One region of the Citricoccus sp. SGAir0253 genome, then DNA from elsewhere that is predicted to be linked to it. Evidence: riboswitches for the same ligand, from Rfam matches in the RefSeq annotation. Region 1 holds a riboswitch; each other region holds the start of a gene.

Region 1 (5,583 bases):
GCCTTCTCCTTGCGCTCCTGGTAGGCCTTCTCGCCGGGACCGGCGAACTCCCTGTTGCGCTCGATCGCGGTGATCGAGCCCGTGAACACCGAGGAGTCCCCCGAGGCCCGGGTCAGCGGCGTGGAGCCGGTGACGGCCGGCCCGGAGCCCGTGACCACGCGCTGGCCGCCGGTGACGGCCGGCTGCTGGGCGGTCGCCGGGCCGTGGTGGCCGCCGATGCGACGCAGCGGGCTGGTCGAGGGCCCCGGCTCGCGGGGGTGCACCGGCCCCGTCCGGGGATCCGTCTCCGCGGTCCGGCCGGGGCGTGCCGGGTGGGCGTGGCCCGCCCCGTTCCCCGTGCCGTTCCCCGCCGCCCGGCCGACGCCGTTCCCGGAGCCCGCGGCCGCGGCGTCGTGGGCGGCCTCCTCCGCGTCCCAGCCGGTGCGCGGGCCGGCGGCCGCGCCGGGGACCGGGCCGGCGTCGGGACCGCCCGGCAGCCGCCCGGAGGTGCCGGGCCCGCCGGCCGGCGCGCCGCCGTCGGCCTCCGCACCGGCCTCGTCCTCGTAGGCGGGGGTGACCACGGTGACGCCCTCGGCCAGGCGCTGGTGGAAGATCGCCTCCGGGTGCTCCTCGCGCAGGAAGGTCATGAGGTCCTCCCGGACCAGGCAGCGCAGGTCCCACAGGTCGCCGGAATTGCGCGCGGAGACCACGGCACGGATCTTGGCCATCCCGCCGAGGGCGTCGGTGACCTGCACGGAGCCCTCCTTGCCGTCCCACAGCTCGGTGGACTCCAGCAGGGCCTTGAGCCGCTCGCGCGTGGCGTCCATCGGCACCCGCCAGTCGACCTCCATCTCCACGGTCCCGGAGAGCTCCGAGCCCACGCGCGTCCAGTTCTCGAACGGGGTCGTGGTGAAGTGGCTGGAGGGGAAGATCACCCGGCGCCCGTCCCAGATCTTGACCACCACGTAGGACAGGGTGATGTCCTCGATCGTGCCGTAGACGTCCTCCATGGTGACCACGTCGCCCACCCGGATCGCGTCCGTGAAGGCGAGCTGCACGCCCGCGAACACGTTGGTCAGGGTGGACTGCACGGCCAGGCCGGCGACCACGGACACCAGGCCCGCGGAGGCCAGCAGGCCGGCGCCGACCGCGCGGACCTGCGGGATGGTCAGCAGGATCGCCGCCACGGCCATCACGATGATGACCGCCTGCAGGATGCGCCGGATCAGCACGGTCTGGGTCTGGATCTTGCGGTCGCGCCGGTCGTCCTCCCCCGCGGTGCCGTACTTGGCCAGCAGCCGCTCCTCGACGATCCGCACGATCCGCAGCGCGAGCCAGGCGAGCGCGCCGATGATGCCGGCCAGCAGCAGGAAGTTCGTCCCCTCGAACCAGTCGTACCCCGAGGCGGTGAGCCCCAGGGCCACGCGGCTCGCCATGAGGGACAGGGCCACGGCCACCGGGATGCGGCAGCGGGCCACCTGCTGGCGGATCAGCGGGCGGCGGGCCAGCAGCGTGTTGAGCACCAGCGCCCCGGCCACCACCACGGCCAGGGCGATGCCCACGCCGAGCGCGACCGTGGACAGGATCCCCCAGAAGGGCCCGAGGGAGTCGACGGCGCCCTGCGCGCCCTCCTGCACCGTGTCCGGCACGGTGCCAGTGATGTCCTGCGGCACCGCCGTCTGCTCGCTGCCCGCGGCGACGGGCGCCGCGGCGGGCTCGGCGGCGTCGGCCGCGGACGGGTCGGCGGGGGGTACGGCGGGCAGCACGGAGGAGGGGAACAGACTGGGCATGGGCACCAGTCTGACACCTGCGCCTGCACCGCACCTGAACGGGTGGAGAATGGACCCTGAGACGACCGGGAGAGGACCCTTCATGCTTTCGATCACCGACCTGCGCGGACGCGACTACGACCCGGCCACGGTGCTGCCGCGGGCCGAGCTGGACGTGGCCGGCGCGGTGCCGCGCGTGCTGCCCATCCTCGAGGAGGTCCGCTCCAACGGGGCCCGGGCCGTGCTGGAGCTGGGCGAGCGCTTCGACGGCATCCGGCCGCCCTCGCTCCGCGTGCCGGCCGCGGCGCTGGCCGAGGCGCTGGAGGCCCTCGACCCGGAGGTCCGCGCCGCCCTCGAGGAGTCCATCGCCCGCGCCCGCCGCGTGCATGCCGCCCAGCTGCCGTCCGGCTCCGAGGTCGAGCTCGGCGAGGGCGCCGTCGTCGAGAACCGCTGGGTGCCGGTCAACCGCGTGGGGCTGTACGTCCCCGGCGGCCGGGCCGTGTACCCCTCCTCCGTGGTGATGAACGTGGTGCCGGCCCAGGCGGCCGGGGTGCCCTCGCTCGCCGTGGCCTCCCCGCCGCAGAAGGACTTCGGCGGCCTGCCGCACCCGGTGATCCTCGCCGCGTGCGCCCTGCTGGGCGTGGACGAGGTCTACGCCGCGGGCGGCGCCCAGGCGGTGGCCATGTTCGCCTACGGGGTGGCGGACGACGACGGCACGCGGGTGTGCGCGCCCGTGGACATGGTCACGGGGCCGGGCAACATCTTCGTGGCCGCGGCCAAGCGCGCGCTGCTCGGGACGATCGGGATCGACGCGGAGGCCGGGCCCACGGAGATCGCCGTGCTGGCCGACGCCACGGCGGACGCCGCCTGGGTGGCCGCGGACCTGATCAGCCAGGCCGAGCACGACCCGATGGCCGGCTCGGTGCTCATCACCACCGCCCCCGAGCTGGCCCGGGACGTGGTCGCCGAGATCGAGGCGCAGGTGCCCGGGTCCTTCCACGAGGAGCAGGTCCGCCAGGCCCTCGGCGGCCCGCAGTCCGGCGTGCTCGTGGTGGACACCCTCGACGAGGCGGTGGCCGTGGCGGACGCCTACGCCGCCGAGCACCTCGAGGTGCACACCGTGGACCCGCTGGAGACCGCGCGGCGGATCCGCAACGCCGGCGCCGTGTTCGTGGGCCCCCACTCCCCCGTGCCGCTGGGCGACTACTCCTCCGGCTCCAACCACGTGCTGCCCACCGGTGGGTCCGCCCGGTACTCCTCCGGGCTGAACACGGTCAGCTTCCTGCGGCTGCAGCAGCTGATCCGGTACTCCGAGACGGGGCTGAAGGAGCTGGCGGACAACATCTCCTCGCTCGCCGAGGCGGAGGGCCTGCCCGCCCACGGCGAGGCGGTCCGGCGCCGCTTCCGCTGAGCCGCCCCCGTCGACCCCGCCGCGCCGGTGGGGCGGCGGGGGCGTGGCGGCCGTCACGGGGGTTCACATCCCACCGGGGCCTTTGACCGTTCCGCGCCCCCGTCGTTACGCTGGATCCCAGAATCACGAGTTCCCGCTGTTACAGCCCTGGCTTGCGGGACGGCAACCCTCTCCACGCAGTAGTGGGGTGCTCCAGGTGAGGATTCGGCCCCCCGGGTACCCCCGGCGGGCAAGTACCGCGTCTCTGCGGGTGCCGGACGGACGTGCCGCCCCCGGTCCTCCCACGCAGATGCGCCTTCGAACGGAGGACTGAGATGACCGCACTGGCCGCCACCGACCTGAACCGCGCCGTCGCCCTGGACACCGAGCTGAGCACCCAGACGCTGCGCACCGCCTTCTCCCACTTCCCCTCCGGCGTGGCCGCCCTGTGCGGCATCGCCAACGGGGAGAAGGAGGGCCTCGTGGCCTCCTCCTTCACGGTGGGCGTCTCCCTCGAGCCGGCGCTGGTGTCCTTCGCCGTGCAGAACACCTCCCGCACGTGGCCCCGGCTGAAGCAGGCCGAGCGCATCGGGATCTCCGTGCTGGCCGAGGGCCACACGAACGTGTGCCGCCAGCTGGCCTCCAAGGACGGCGACCGGTTCGCCGGGCTGGACGTCCGCGCCTCCGAGCGTGGCGCCCTGTTCCTCGAGGACGCGGCGCTGTGGTTGGACACCACCGTCTACGCGGAGCTGCCGGCCGGCGACCACCACGTGGTGCTGCTGGAGGTCCACGGCGTGCACGACCACTCCAGCGAGCACGAGCCGCTCGTGTTCCACCGCTCCGCCTTCCGCAACCTGCGCACCGCCGAGGGCAACCAGTAGGCCGTCCCCCGCGCGGGGACGGTACGCTGTCCGGCATGCCGAACGCCCCGCAGCCCCCGAGCCAGGTCCGCCTGGACGCGTGGCTGTGGGGCGTGCGCATGTTCAAGACCCGCTCGGCGGCCACCGCGGCCTGCCGGGCCGGCCACGTCCGGCTGAACGGCCAGCCCGCCAAGGCGGCCCAGGTGGTCAAGCCCGGGGACACCATCCGGCTGCGCCAGCCCGGGCGCGAGCGCATCCTCGAGGTCACCGGACTGCTGGCCAAGCGGGTGGGCGCGGCCGAGGCGGCGCGCCACTACGCGGACCACTCCCCGCCGCCGGTGCCGCGCGAGCTGCTCGCCGTCCCGCTGCGGGACCGCGGCACCGGCCGGCCCACCAAGCGCGACCGCCGCCAGATGGAGCGCCTGCGCGGCCGCACCGCCCCGGACTGACGGCCGCCGCGACACGGTCATCGTCGGCCCATTCAGCGCCGGGCCCTTCGCGTCTGGCAGAATAGGGGGTCTTTCGTTCTGCCGGATGTCCCGTACTATGGGTGACGAAGTAGTAGTAGCAGTAAGTCCGTCATCACTGCGGACCGGTCGGCCTCCGGGCCGCACGGGGCGTTGGGAAGCGGTATGTACACGCCGCTTCGCCCCCGCTGGAACCCCGGCGGGTAGACACCCCACAGAAAGAGGCTCCCATGGCCACCGGTACCGTCAAGTGGTTCAACGCTGAGAAGGGCTACGGCTTCATCTCCCCGGACGACAACTCCGCCGACATCTTCGTGCACTTCTCCGCCATCGAGGGCAACGGCTTCCGTGAGCTCCAGGAGGACCAGAAGGTCGAGTTCGAGGCCCAGCAGGGCCCCAAGGGCATGCAGGCCGCCGCGGTCCGCGCGCTCTGACCTGACCCACGCACCGGGACGGCCGTCCTCCCCTCGGGGAGGGCGGCCGTCTCGTCGTTCCGGGCCGGGGCCCCGCTCCACGCCCGCCCCGCCGGGGCCACCGGGTCGGCGGAGGAACCACGGGGGCTCAGAGCAGGGCCATCCCCTGCTCGACGAGCACCGCCACGCCGAACACCGTCATGGCCACGCCGGCCACCCGGGTGACCACTGCCCCCGCGCGCGGCCGCGAGTGCAGGATGCGGCGGGCGAGCAGGGCGACGAGGGTGTAGATGACGGCGCAGTTCAGCACGTGCAGGCTGCCGAGCGCGAGCATCTGGACCCCGGAGGGCCAGCCGGCGGGCGAGGTGAACTGCGGCAGCAGCGCCAGGAGCAGCAGCAGCCCCTTGGGGTTGATGCCGCTGACGCCGGCCCCGAGCAGGAACTGGGACAGGGGTCGCTCACCCGTGGGCCGCTCGCTGGCCCCCACCTGCTCGACCCGGCGGAACAGCGCCCCCGCGCCCAGGTAGAGCAGGTAGGCGGCCCCGAGTAGGGACAGCGCGGTCAGGGCCGCGGGGTATCGCGTGACGAGGGCGCCGACGCCCACGGCGACGACGGCCACCACCACGGCGTAGCCGGAGACCATCCCCAGCACGGCGGGCATCACGGAGCGCGATCGCAGGCCGGTGGAGATCGCGTAGGCCCAGT
Region 2 (5,583 bases), 760 kb from region 1:
GGCCGGGATGGCGGCGGCGGTGCGCCGCCGGTCCGTCCGTGCCTGAGACGACCCGCCGGGGCCTTCCCTCGCCCCGGGGGTCCAGGGCGGCGGGGGGAGTCCTCGCCGCCCTGGCGGCCGCAGTCGCCCTGACGGGCACCGGTTGCGCACCTGCCGGTGGAGCGTGGTTCCCCTCCTCCAGCCCGGCTGCGGCCGCACCCTCCACCTCTGCCTACCCGGCGCCGGCCCGCCCCGACGGGGCCTCCCCGGCGCCGGGGGACCGGCCCGGTGCCGGCCCCGGCACCCCACGCGCCGGGGCCGGCGTCGGTCCGGCGGCCGCGGCGGACCGGCCGGCGACTCCCGCCCCGGCGGATGACCGTGCCTCCGCCGTCCCGGCCGCCCGCGCCGCGGACGTGCCGGTGGCCTCCGCCGCGCTGCGGCCCGCCGAGCCGGTCCCGGCACCGGTCCGCCTGCGGTACGAGGCGATCGGGGCGGACGTGCCCGTGATGCCCACCGGCGTGGCCGGCGACGGCCAGATGGAGATCCCCGAGGACGCGGCCACGGCGGGCTGGTACCGGTTCGGGCCGGCGCCGGCGGACGGGGAGGGCCACACGGTCCTCGCCGCCCACGCCGGCTCGGTCGAGACGCCCCGCGGGCCGCTGTACGCCCTGCGGGACGCCGCGGCGGGGGACCTCGTGCGGCTGTGGGACCAGGACGGCACGGAGCACCGCTACCGCGTCACCACCGTGGAGCAGCTCGGCAAGGACGGCCTGGACTTCACGCCCTACTTCGACCGGACCGGCCCGGCCCGGCTGGTGCTCGTGACCTGTGGCGGCCAGTGGCGCCCGGAACGGGAGAGCTATGCGGACAACATCATCGTGGTGGCCGAACCGGTCCCCTGAGCCGTATCCTCGGCTCCAGACGATGCCGCCGGCCTGGTGCCACCCCGGCTGAAGGGCCGGCCCCGGCCCGGCCGGGACCGACCGAGGAGACACGCTGGACAGCGACGACCTGCCACGCCGCTTCGCGGCCGGAGCACCGGACGCCATGAGGGAGGCCTACTCCCTGCACGGGCGGCTGGTGTTCTCGCTGTGCATGGCCGCGCTGGGCCAGCGCCAGGACGCCGAGGACGCCGCCCAGCAGGTGTTCACCCGCGCCTGGCGCTCCCGCGAGAGCTACGACCCGTCCCGGCCCCTCGGCGGCTGGCTGACCGGGATCACCCGGCGCGTGGTGGCGGACGTCTTCGCCGCGCGCGAGCGCCAGCGCCGGGCCGTGGACGCCACGGCCGGCGAACAGCCACGGGAGGACCGCCAGCTCTCCGAGCAGGTGGTGGACCGGGTGCTCGTCCACGAGGCCCTGGACCGGCTCGGCCCGCCCCAGGATGAGATCCTGAGGATGGCCTTCGTGCAGGACCTCCCGCAGGCCCAGATCGCCGAGCGGCTCGGCATGCCGCTGGGGACGGTCAAGTCGCATGTCCACCGGGGACTGGCCCGGCTTCGAGTAGCACTGGAGGTGAACGATGGCTGAGACGACGGAACGGCACCTGACCGAGGACGACCTCGCCTCGATCGCCACCGGCGCGGCCCCCGGCGCGGCGGTGGCCGCCCACCTGCTCGCGTGCCCGCCCTGCCGCGAGGACCTCGCGCGCACGGAGCGCGCGGTCGCGGCCCTGGCCGCCCCCGTGGAGCTCCACGAGCCGCCAGCCGGCCTCTGGGAGGCCATCGAGCGGGACCTCGGCACCGCGTTCCCGGACCCCTCGCCCCTGCGGCCGCTACCGGGAGACGACCGGCCGGCGCCCCGACCCGGCGGGGCGGGCGCGGCGGGACCCGAGGAGGGCGGCTCCGTGTCCTTCCTGCCGCGGGCGAACCGCCGTCGCTGGCCGGTGATCGCCGCCGCCGCGGCCGCCGGGCTCGTCGTGGGCGCCGCGGGCGCCGCGCTCGTGACCGCGGCACTCACCGGCGACGACGGCGGGAACGGCACGCCGCAGGGGCCGGTCGCCGTCGGGGAGGCCGTCCTGGACCCGGTGACGGCGGCGGACGTGGCCGGCCGGGCCGAGATGGTCTCCGAGCCGGACGGCGGGCTGCGCCTGACCGTGGACGTCTCCAAGCTGCCCGAGAGCGGCTACTACGAGGTGTGGCTGCGGGACGAGGAGGCCAGCCGGCTGATCTCGCTGGGCACGGTGACCGCCACGACCACCACGCTGCCGGTGCCCTCCGGGGTGGACCTGGCGCGGTTCCCCGTGGTGGACGTGTCGCAGGAGGACTTCGACGGCAACCCCGCGCACAGCGGCGTGACCCTCGCCGCCGGCCCGATGACGCGGACCGGGGACGCCACCGCCGGCTGAGCCCGGCCCGGGGCGCGGGTCCCGCGCGTGTGTCCCGGCGTGACGCGCGCCACCCCGGGGGCCGCCACGTGCTGTTACGGTGGTCGGGTAACCATCCAGAGCGGCTGAGAGACCTGGCTCGACGACGCCGCAGCAACCCGGGGGGACCTCGTTCCCCACGACGGGTGCTAAGGCCAGGACCGATGGAGATCCCGGAACCGCCGTCGGTCTGTGCGTCGGCGCGTGCCGGCGTGCCGGCCGTTCCGAGGCATGGGTTGCCGGTAATCCTCGGTGCGACCGAGAGGACCGCCGAATGACGCAGGGCACGGCCGAGAGGGCCGCCACCAGCCAGACCACCACCAGCCAGGCCACTCCCCGCAACCTCGCCACCGGGCTCCCCGCCGACCACGCCGGGCTGCGCGAGCACTTCGCCCCGCTCCTGGCGGAGATCGCCGCCGGGTCCCTGGAGCGGGACCTGGAGCGCCGGCTGCCGTTCGCCGAGGTGCGCCGCCTGGACGAGGCCGGCTTCGGGACGCTGCGGGTGCCGCGCGAGCACGGCGGGCCGGGGGTGAGCGTGGAGGACTTCACCCGGCTGCTGGTGGACCTCGCCGAGGCCGACTCCAACATCGCGCACCTGTACCGCTCGCACGCCGGCTTCGTGGAGTCGCTGCGCTTCCTGCCGGCCCGGGTCCAGGACGCCTGGTACCCCCGGGTGCTGGCCGGGGCCACCGTGGGCAACGCCTCCACCGAGAAGGGCGGCAACGCGCTGGGCACCCTCAACACCGTGCTGCGCCGCACGGAGGCCGGCTGGGTGCTCACCGGCCGGAAGTACTACGCCACCGGCTCGGTCTTCTCCGACTACACGCGGGTGTCCGCCGCCCTGGACGGCCAGGACGGCCGCCGCTTCGCCGTGGTGGCCACGGACGCCCCGGGCGTCACGTTGGAGGACGACTGGGACGGCTTCGGGCAGAAGCTCACCGGCACCGGCACCGCGGTCTTCGAGGACGTCTCCGTCCCCGAGGACGCGGTGCTGGACCGCACCGCGGGCAGCGCCGAGGCGGTCCACGAGGCCGCGTTCTTCCAGCTCGTCCTGCTGGCCGTGCTGGCCGGGATCGCCCGGGCCGCCCGGCGCGACGCGGTGGCCACCATCGCCGGCCGCACCCGGACGTTCAACACCGGGCTGGGCCTGCCGTTCCGCGAGGACCCCCTGATCCAGGAGGCCACCGGCCGGATCTCCGCGAAGGCCTTCGCGGCCGAGGCCACGGTGCTGCACGCCGCCCGCGCCCTCGACGCCGGCCTGGCCGCCGCGACCGCCGCCGGCGCCGACCGCCCGGGGTTCCGGGGCACCCTGCCGGCGGCGCTGCACGCGTCCGAGATCGCCGTCGAGCACGCACAGGTGACCGTGCCGGAACTGGCCCTCGGCGCGGCCCAGGACCTGTTCCTCACCGTGGGCGCCTCCGCCACCTCCACCGCCAAGGGCCTGGACCGGCACTGGCGCAACGCCCAGACGGTGGCCACCCACAACCCCATCGCCTTCCGCGCCCGTGCCCTGGGCGACCACGCCATCAACGGCACCCTGCCCGAGGGGCTGAACGCCATCGGCGACGCCCGCACCACCACCGCGGGAGGCCGCGCATGAACACCACGACCACGCCGTCCACCGCCGCCGCGCCGCCCCGGGGCCGGGCCTCCGCCCTCGTGCACGGCAAGAAGCGCGTGCTCGCCTCGGCCTTCGCCGGCACCACGATCGAGTGGTACGACTTCTACCTCTACGGCACCGCCGCGGCCCTGGTCTTCAACGTCCAGTTCTTCCCCATGGCCACCGAGCTGGGCGGGATCGTCGCCTCCTTCGCCACCCTCGCCGTCGGGGTGGTGGCCCGGCCCCTCGGCGGGATCGTCGGCGGCCACCTCGGGGACCGGATCGGCCGCAAGGCCCTGCTCGTCGCCTCCCTGCTGGTCATGGGCATCGCCTCCACCCTCATCGGGCTGCTGCCGACCTTCGACGCGATCGGTTGGTGGGCCGTCGTCGGGCTGGTGGTCCTGCGCATCCTGCAGGGCCTGTCCACGGGTGCGGAGTGGGGCGGCTCGGCGCTGCTGAGCGTGGAGCACGCCCCGGCCCGCCACCGCGGGTTCTTCGGCTCGTTCACCCAGATCGGCTCCTCCGCGGGCATGCTGCTGGCCACCGGCGCCTTCTTCATCGTGCAGAACGTGCTGACCGAGGAGCAGTTCGCGGCCTTCGGCTGGCGCATCCCCTTCCTGCTCTCGGCGCTGCTCGTGGCCGTGGGCCTGTGGATCCGGCTCGGCGTGGCGGACGCCCCCGAGTTCCTCGAGCACCAGGCCTCGGGACGGGTGGAGACGTCGCCCCTGAGGGTGCTGCTGGCCCACCATCGCCGCCCGCTGCTGGTGACGATCGGCCTGCGCCTCGCCCAGAACGCCGTCTACTACCTGGTGACCGTGTACATGCTCACCTACCTGCGGGACGAGCGCGGTGACTCCGCCTCCGGGGTGACGGCGGTGATGGTCGCCTCCGCGATCGGCCTGGTCTCCACCCCGTTCTGGGGCTGGCTGTCCGACCGCGTGGGCCGCAAGGTCGTCTCCGTGACCGCCTACGCGGCGGTCGGGGTCTTCGGCTGGGTGCTCTTCGCGTTCCTGGACGCCGGCCCGCTGTCCCTGCTGCCGCTGGTGATCGTCCTGGGCATCAACGTGGTCCACGACGCGATCTACGGGCCGCAGGCCGCCTGGTTCGCCGAGCAGTTCCCCGTGCACGTGCGCTACTCCGGCGTGAGCATGGGCTACCAGGTGGGCACGGTGCTCGGCGGCGGGCTGATGCCGATGATCGCCGCCCTGCTGTTCGCCGCCGGCGCGAACACCCCGTGGCTCATCGCCGGCTACCTCAGCGTGCTGGCGGTGCTGTCCGTCGCGGCGGGCCTGCTCGCCCGCGACCCCGCCCGCAGCCACCACGGCACCGAGCTGACGGACCTGCACCCGGCACCCGCAGGACCCGCGGCCGGGAACGCCGGGACGCCGGGCGCCGCGACCGCCGCCGCCCCCACCCCCGAGAGGACCCGCGCATGAGCCGGCCGATGCTGCTGAACGCCTTCGACATGATGGTCCCGGTGCACCAGTCGCCGGGGCTGTGGCGCCACCCCGACTCCGGGGCGTCCCGCTTCGACACCCTGGGCTACTGGACCTCGCTGGCGCGCACCCTGGAGGAGGGCGGCTTCGCCTCGCTGTTCCTGGCGGACATCCCCGGGGTCTACGACGTCTACGGCGGCGGCACG
Region 3 (5,583 bases), 780 kb from region 1:
GGCCGTAGGCCCGTGGGGCCACCGCGTCGTAGAGGGCGGCGAAGGCCTGCTGGTCGCCCTCGGCGCTGCGCCGCACCAGGTCCGCCAGGACCTCCTCGCCCGCGCCGACCCGGGGGCTCGGGCCGGGCGGCGTGGTCCCGGGGCCGGCGTCGCGCGTCATCCGGTCAGCGTATCCCCGGCGCCCGCTCCGGGCGAGGCGACGCCCGGAGCCCGGCGACGGCGGGCGGGGCGGAGCCCCGGACGCTCGCCGGGGAGTGTCCGGGGCACCGTGCACCCGTCACTTGACGAGGGCCTCCGCCATCGAGTCGATGGCGCCGGCCAGCGTCTCCACGTGCATGCCCAGCCCCGCGGCGACCTCCTCGGCCGGCAGTTCGCCGCCGCTGATCCCCTCGAGGAACTCGCCGGCCTGCGGGCGGTAGCCGTCCAGGTCCGCCAGGGCCTGCTCGGCGGCCTCGGTGTCCCCCGCGGCCCTCGCCCCGGCGTAGTCGACGAAGAACCCGATGTGCTCGCGCCACAGCTCCAGGAACGCCGCGCCCTGGTCCTCGCCCGCCAACGAGCCGATCGCCTCGGCCAGGGCCTGGGAGTTCTCGTCAAGGGTCCCGGCCGCGGCCGTGAAGGCCTCGGAATCGGTGCCGCCCTCGGCGGTGTAGGCGGTGAAGACGGCGATCCCGGCGAGGTACACGTGCTCCTGCAGGTCGTAGGTGAGCTGGGCGCGCAGGGCGGCCGCGTCGTCCATCGGATCGCCCTCCATCCCGGTGGCCGCGACCACGCCGCCGGTGATCGTGCCGGCGGCCTCGCCCACGTGGTGGGCCGCGGCCCGCAGGTCGCCGTAGGCCGCGGGATCGCCGGCGGCGAGGCCGTCGATCGCGGCGGTGAGGGTGTCCACGTGGCCGTGCAGGGACTCGGTCACGGCATCGGCCGGCAGCTCGCCGCCCGTGAGCTCCTCGAAGAAGGCCCCGGCCTCCCGCGTGTACCCCTCCAGGTCGGCGACGGCCTGCTCCTGGCCGGCCGCATCACCGGACTTCTCGGCCGCCGCGTAGTCGACGAAGTAGCCGATGTGCTCGCGCCACAGCGCGAGGAACGCCTCGGCGGTCTCGGCGTCCGAGGCCGCCTCGATGGTCGCGGCGAGCTCCTGGGAATTCTCGTCCAGGGCGGCGGAGGCCAGTTCGGTCTCCGGGCTCTCGAGGTCGGTGGCATAGGCCGTGGCCACGGTGATGCCGGCCAGGTAGACGTGCTCCTGCAGCTGGGCCGTGAGGGTGGCGCGCAGGGTGGCCGCCTCGGAGGCCGGGTCCCCGTCCACGTCGGCCGCGGCGACGAGGCCGGCGGCCAGCGTCTCGGCGGTCTCGGGCATGTGCGCCGCGGCGGTCCGCGCGTCGGCGAACGGATCGCCGGTGGAGGCCGGCATCGGCATGGCCGCGGATGAGGCCTCCGGCATGTCCTCGGACATGCCCGCGGACGCCGAGGGCGAGGCGGACATCGCCCCGGACATCGACTCCGACATCGAGGGCGAGGCCGACGCCGCCGGGCTGGAGGACTGGCCGGACTCCCCGCCGGCTCCGCCACCGGCGCCACAGGCCGCGAGGGACAGGGCGAGGGCGACGGCGCCGAGGACGGTGGTGGTCTTCCGGGCGGTGTTCGTGGTCATGACTGCTCCTTGGTCGATCCAGCGGTGACGTCTGGTGTTCGGAGCAGGTGCCCGGCCGGATGGGTCGGGGCGGGGGAAATCTTCGCCGGCTGGGGCCGCGGTGCCGGCACCGGCCGGCAGCGGGTCCTGGTGGTCAGGGGGTCCTGGTGGTCAGGCGGTCGCGGTCAGACGGTCCCGGTGGTCAGGTACGGCACGGGCCGGGTGCCGTTCACCTCCCAGTCCCCCACCATCCGGGCCATGAACACGGCCGGATCGTGGCTGGCGAGAGTGCGGGCGTTGCGCCAGTGGCGGTCCAGCTGCAGGTCGGTACTGGTGGCCGAGGCCCCCAGGGTGTCGAAGATCCGCGTGCAGGTGTCCAGCACGAGCCTCGGCACCATCACGTGGGCGCGATGGACCGTCAGGGCCGCACGCCGCATGGCCTCGGCCGCGGTCTCGGCGGCGGGCTCGGCGCCAGGCTCGGGGTGCGTCCCCGTCTCCGGCTCCGTGGCGGACTCGGCGGTCGCCGCGGCGGCGGGCTGGGCGGCGACGGCCAGGGCCTCGTCGAGGTCACGTCCGGCGGCGCGCACCAGTTCCTCGGCGGTGGCCTGCTGCGCGGACAGCTCGCCCACGATCCCCAGCAGCTGGTCGTCCTCGCGCGGGGTGAGCCCGCCCGCGGTGTTGGGCGAGCGGCGGCGCGCGCGGGTGAGGCCGATCCCGTCCCGCAGGGCGGCCCGGCCGACCCCGGCCAGCAGGGCCATCAGCGTGGCCTCGTGGTGCAGCGGCACGTGCCCGTCCGCGGGGGGCAGCACCAGCAGGTCCTCGACGCCGGCCCCGTCGAACTCGACCGTGCCGGTGCCGGTGAGCCGCTGGCCGAAGCCGTCCCAGTCGTCCTTGACGGCCGCGCGCGGCTGGCGCACCCGCACGACGGCGAGCGCCAGGTCCGTCCGGTCGGGCAGCCGGGGATCGTCCGGCCGGCCGGCCTCCGGCCGGGCGGTGCGAGGCTGCCCCCGACGCCGGCCCGGGCGCGGGACGCCCTCCTCCAGCCGGGCGGTGGCCAGGGTCCACGTGGCGAAGATGCTGCCGGTCGTGTAGTACTTGCGGCCGCGGATGCGCAGCGAGCCCCCGTCGTCCTTCCACACGGTGGTGGCGAGTTCGCCCAGGGCTGGGCCCGGGGACTCGGAGAGGGCACTGCCGGCCAGCTCGCCGGCCATCACCCGCGCCAGCCAGCGCGAGCGCAGGGCGGCGTCGGCCTGCACGAGGACGTGCTCCACGAAGCTCAGGTGGCTGCGCAGCAGGTGGGCCGTGTTCGCGTCCACCGCCGCCAGGTCCATGAGCAGCCGCAGCGCGTCCTCCTGGCCGGCACCGGCCCCGCCGGCGGACTCCGGCACGGTCAGACCGCCCAGGCCGGCGGCACGGAGCTGCTCCAGCGGGGCGAACGGCAGGTGGCGGCCCGCCTCGCGGGCGGTCTCCCCGCGGGCCACCTCGGCGAAGGCCGGGGCGAACCGGGCGGACAGGGAGGCATAGTGGGAACCGGTGCGACCGTTCCGGTGGGTGGGGCCGGAGTCCGCCTCCCGGGCCTCCGGGGCCGTGGTCGTGCTGTTGCCTGCAGTGGTCATGCTGTCCTCCATCGGTCCTGGCGGTAGCACCCGGGCCCCTGTCGGGCGGGTTGCTGCGGCGTCGTCGAGCCAGGTCTCTCGGCCGCTCTGGATGGTGTTCCCTGTCATGAGACCACCGGCCCGGGCGGAACGCCAACTCCGTTCCGTGGCCGGCCGGCCGTCGGCCCCGGTGCTGGGCACCGTGGCCGACGGGCGGTCATTCCGCGGAGACGGGTGTCAGCACGCCGGCGACGAGCGGGTCGTCCGTGGTCTTCAGGTATTCCTCCAGGCGGGGGTCGGAGAACACCTCGATGAGCTTCTGCGTCTCTGGGGTGTCCGCGAACTGCGTGCCGACGATGAGCCGAGAGGCGAAGGTCCTGGGCGGGTCCGGGAACAGGATGCCCTTGTCCCGGCCGACCTTGCCGGCGTCGAAGAGGTTGGTGTAGCCGATGGCGACGTCCACGGAGTCCAGCGTGCGTGCCATGGACAGCAGGTCGATCTCGGTGAACTCGAAGCCGCGGGGGTTGTCCACCACGTCCTTCAGCTTGGCGGTGCGCGGCTCGATGTCCGGGTCCAGGGTGATGAGTCCCTCGCGGTCGAGCAGCCACAGCGCCTGCCCCTGGTTGGCCAGGTCGGTGGGCACGGCCAGCGTGGCACCGTCCGGGAGTTCCTCCACCGAGTCGTACCGGGTGGAGTACAGCCCGAAGGCCCACTGGTAGAGCTCGATGGTGGGGGTCAGCTCGAAGCCGTTGGCATCGGCCACCTGCTTCATGTACCACTGGTGCTCGAAGATCGTGGCGTGGATCGACCCCTCGGCCACGGCGCGGTTGGACTGGACGCTGTCCTCGATGCCCACCGCCTCGATCTCCACGCCGTGGTCGGGCGCGATCTCCTCGGCCACGAAGTCGAGGATCTTCTCCTCGCCGGCCATGGCGGGCTCGTAATGCACGCGCAGCGGGCCGGTCACCTCGGAGGTGGCCGCACCGGAGGCGGCCACCGCCGGGCGGTTGGACTGTTGGATGACCACGATGCCCAGGACGAGGGCGATCACGGTGGCCAGGGCGGCGATGCTCCAGGGCAAGGCGGCACGCTGCCGGCGCAGCGTGAAGCCGTGGGCGTGTTCGGCGGACGGAGTGCTCATGATGCTCCTTCGGGAAGTGCGACGACGGTGACGCGGCATGGCGGGCCGGGCGTCGGGAGGGCGGTGGTGGCACGAGGCCGTGCGGGCCGGTGCAGGGCGCTCAGCCCAGTCGGCGGCGCCGGCGGCACGGCCTTCAGGGGCGGGCCAGGGCGTGGGCCACCCGGTCGCCGATGAACTGGACGACCTGGACGGTCACGATCAGCGCGATGATCGTGGCGAGCATGACGGTCATGTCGAAGCGCTGGTAGCCGTAGGTGACCGCCAGGTACCCGATGCCGCCGGCGCCGATGGTGCCCGCGATGGCCGAGTACTCGATCATCGAGATCGTGTTGAGGGTGACGGCCGAGGCCAGCCCCGGCAGCGCCTCGCGCAACTGGGTCTGCCGGATGATCTGTCCGGTGGAGCTGCCGGTGACGAGGCCCACGGCCATGTTCTCGCGGGGTAGGTCGTTCAGCGCGTTCTGCACGAGGCGCGCGAAGAACGGGATGCCGGCGATGGTCATGGGCACGATCGCGGCCGCGATGCCCAGGGTGGTGCCGGTGACCCACTTGGTGAACGGGATGATGGCCGCCATCAGCACGAGGAACGGCAGGGATCGGCCCATGTTCACCACCCAGCTGAGCGCGCCGTGGAGCCGGTCCCGGGGGAACAGCCCCCGCGGGGAGGTGTTGTAGAGCAATACCCCGGTGGCCCCACCGACGAGCACGACCATCACCATCACGATGCCCACCATGGCCCAGGTCTCGCCATAGGCGGGCAGCAGCAGTGACGGCAGGTCCGCCCACGGCGTGTCCGTCACGAGGGGCTGCGAGGACTCCGTCGTCGCACTCATGCGACCACCTCCAGTGGGGTCTCGTCGTGGGTGGTGGACCGGGCCGCGTCGTCGCGCAGCCGGGCCTGGATGCCGAGGCGGTCCAGCGCCTCGATCGCGGGACGGTACTGCTCGGAGTGGATCCCGACGACGGCACGGCCCAGGGCGATGTCCCCGCGGGCCTCCACCGTCCCGCCGAGCAGGGCGAGGCGGATCCCGTGGTCCACGGCCAGCCGGGTGAACCACTCCGGGTCGACGGCACCGTCCCGGTAGGCGAGCTCGAGCGCGAGATCGAACCGGGGCGGCAGCGGCAGTGCGGAGACCGGCAGGAGCTGGTGGCCGACCGCCGAGTCCTGGTCGGCCACGAGCGAGGGCAGGGACCCGTACTCGGACAGCCGGCCGTCGGACAACG

The links. Region 1 has a riboswitch for S-adenosylmethionine ahead of E7744_RS02570 (flavin reductase family protein). Riboswitches for the same ligand answer to the same signal wherever they lie in the genome.
Region 2: it holds a riboswitch for S-adenosylmethionine, as region 1 does, so the genes downstream of both, E7744_RS13670 (acyl-CoA dehydrogenase family protein) here and E7744_RS02570 (flavin reductase family protein) in region 1, are expected to answer to the same signal.
Region 3: it holds a riboswitch for S-adenosylmethionine, as region 1 does, so the genes downstream of both, E7744_RS13585 (acyl-CoA dehydrogenase family protein) here and E7744_RS02570 (flavin reductase family protein) in region 1, are expected to answer to the same signal.

The regions. Positions count from the first base shown of each region.
Region 1 is NZ_CP039424.1:569,790-575,372, reverse strand. Features, by position in the region: gene E7744_RS02580 (mechanosensitive ion channel family protein) at 1-1,769, opposite strand, end outside; gene hisD (histidinol dehydrogenase) at 1,852-3,159, shown strand; SAM riboswitch class IV at 3,281-3,401, shown strand; gene E7744_RS02570 (flavin reductase family protein) at 3,474-4,019, shown strand; gene E7744_RS02565 (RNA-binding S4 domain-containing protein) at 4,055-4,447, shown strand; gene E7744_RS02560 (cold-shock protein) at 4,696-4,899, shown strand; gene E7744_RS02555 (LysE family translocator) at 5,027-5,583, opposite strand, start outside.
Region 2 is NZ_CP039424.1:3,131,178-3,136,760, reverse strand. Features, by position in the region: gene E7744_RS13690 (DUF4397 domain-containing protein) at 1-46, shown strand, start outside; gene E7744_RS13685 (class F sortase) at 399-881, shown strand; gene E7744_RS13680 (RNA polymerase sigma factor) at 1,027-1,506, shown strand; gene E7744_RS13675 (anti-sigma factor) at 1,499-2,323, shown strand; SAM riboswitch class I at 2,412-2,512, shown strand; gene E7744_RS13670 (acyl-CoA dehydrogenase family protein) at 2,616-3,941, shown strand; gene E7744_RS13665 (MFS transporter) at 3,938-5,377, shown strand; gene E7744_RS13660 (LLM class flavin-dependent oxidoreductase) at 5,374-5,583, shown strand, end outside.
Region 3 is NZ_CP039424.1:3,110,164-3,115,746, forward strand. Features, by position in the region: gene sigK (ECF RNA polymerase sigma factor SigK) at 1-160, opposite strand, end outside; gene E7744_RS13580 (hypothetical protein) at 278-1,645, opposite strand; gene E7744_RS13585 (acyl-CoA dehydrogenase family protein) at 1,810-3,240, opposite strand; SAM riboswitch class I at 3,246-3,338, opposite strand; gene E7744_RS13590 (MetQ/NlpA family ABC transporter substrate-binding protein) at 3,437-4,360, opposite strand; gene E7744_RS13595 (methionine ABC transporter permease) at 4,494-5,192, opposite strand; gene E7744_RS13600 (methionine ABC transporter ATP-binding protein) at 5,189-5,583, opposite strand, start outside.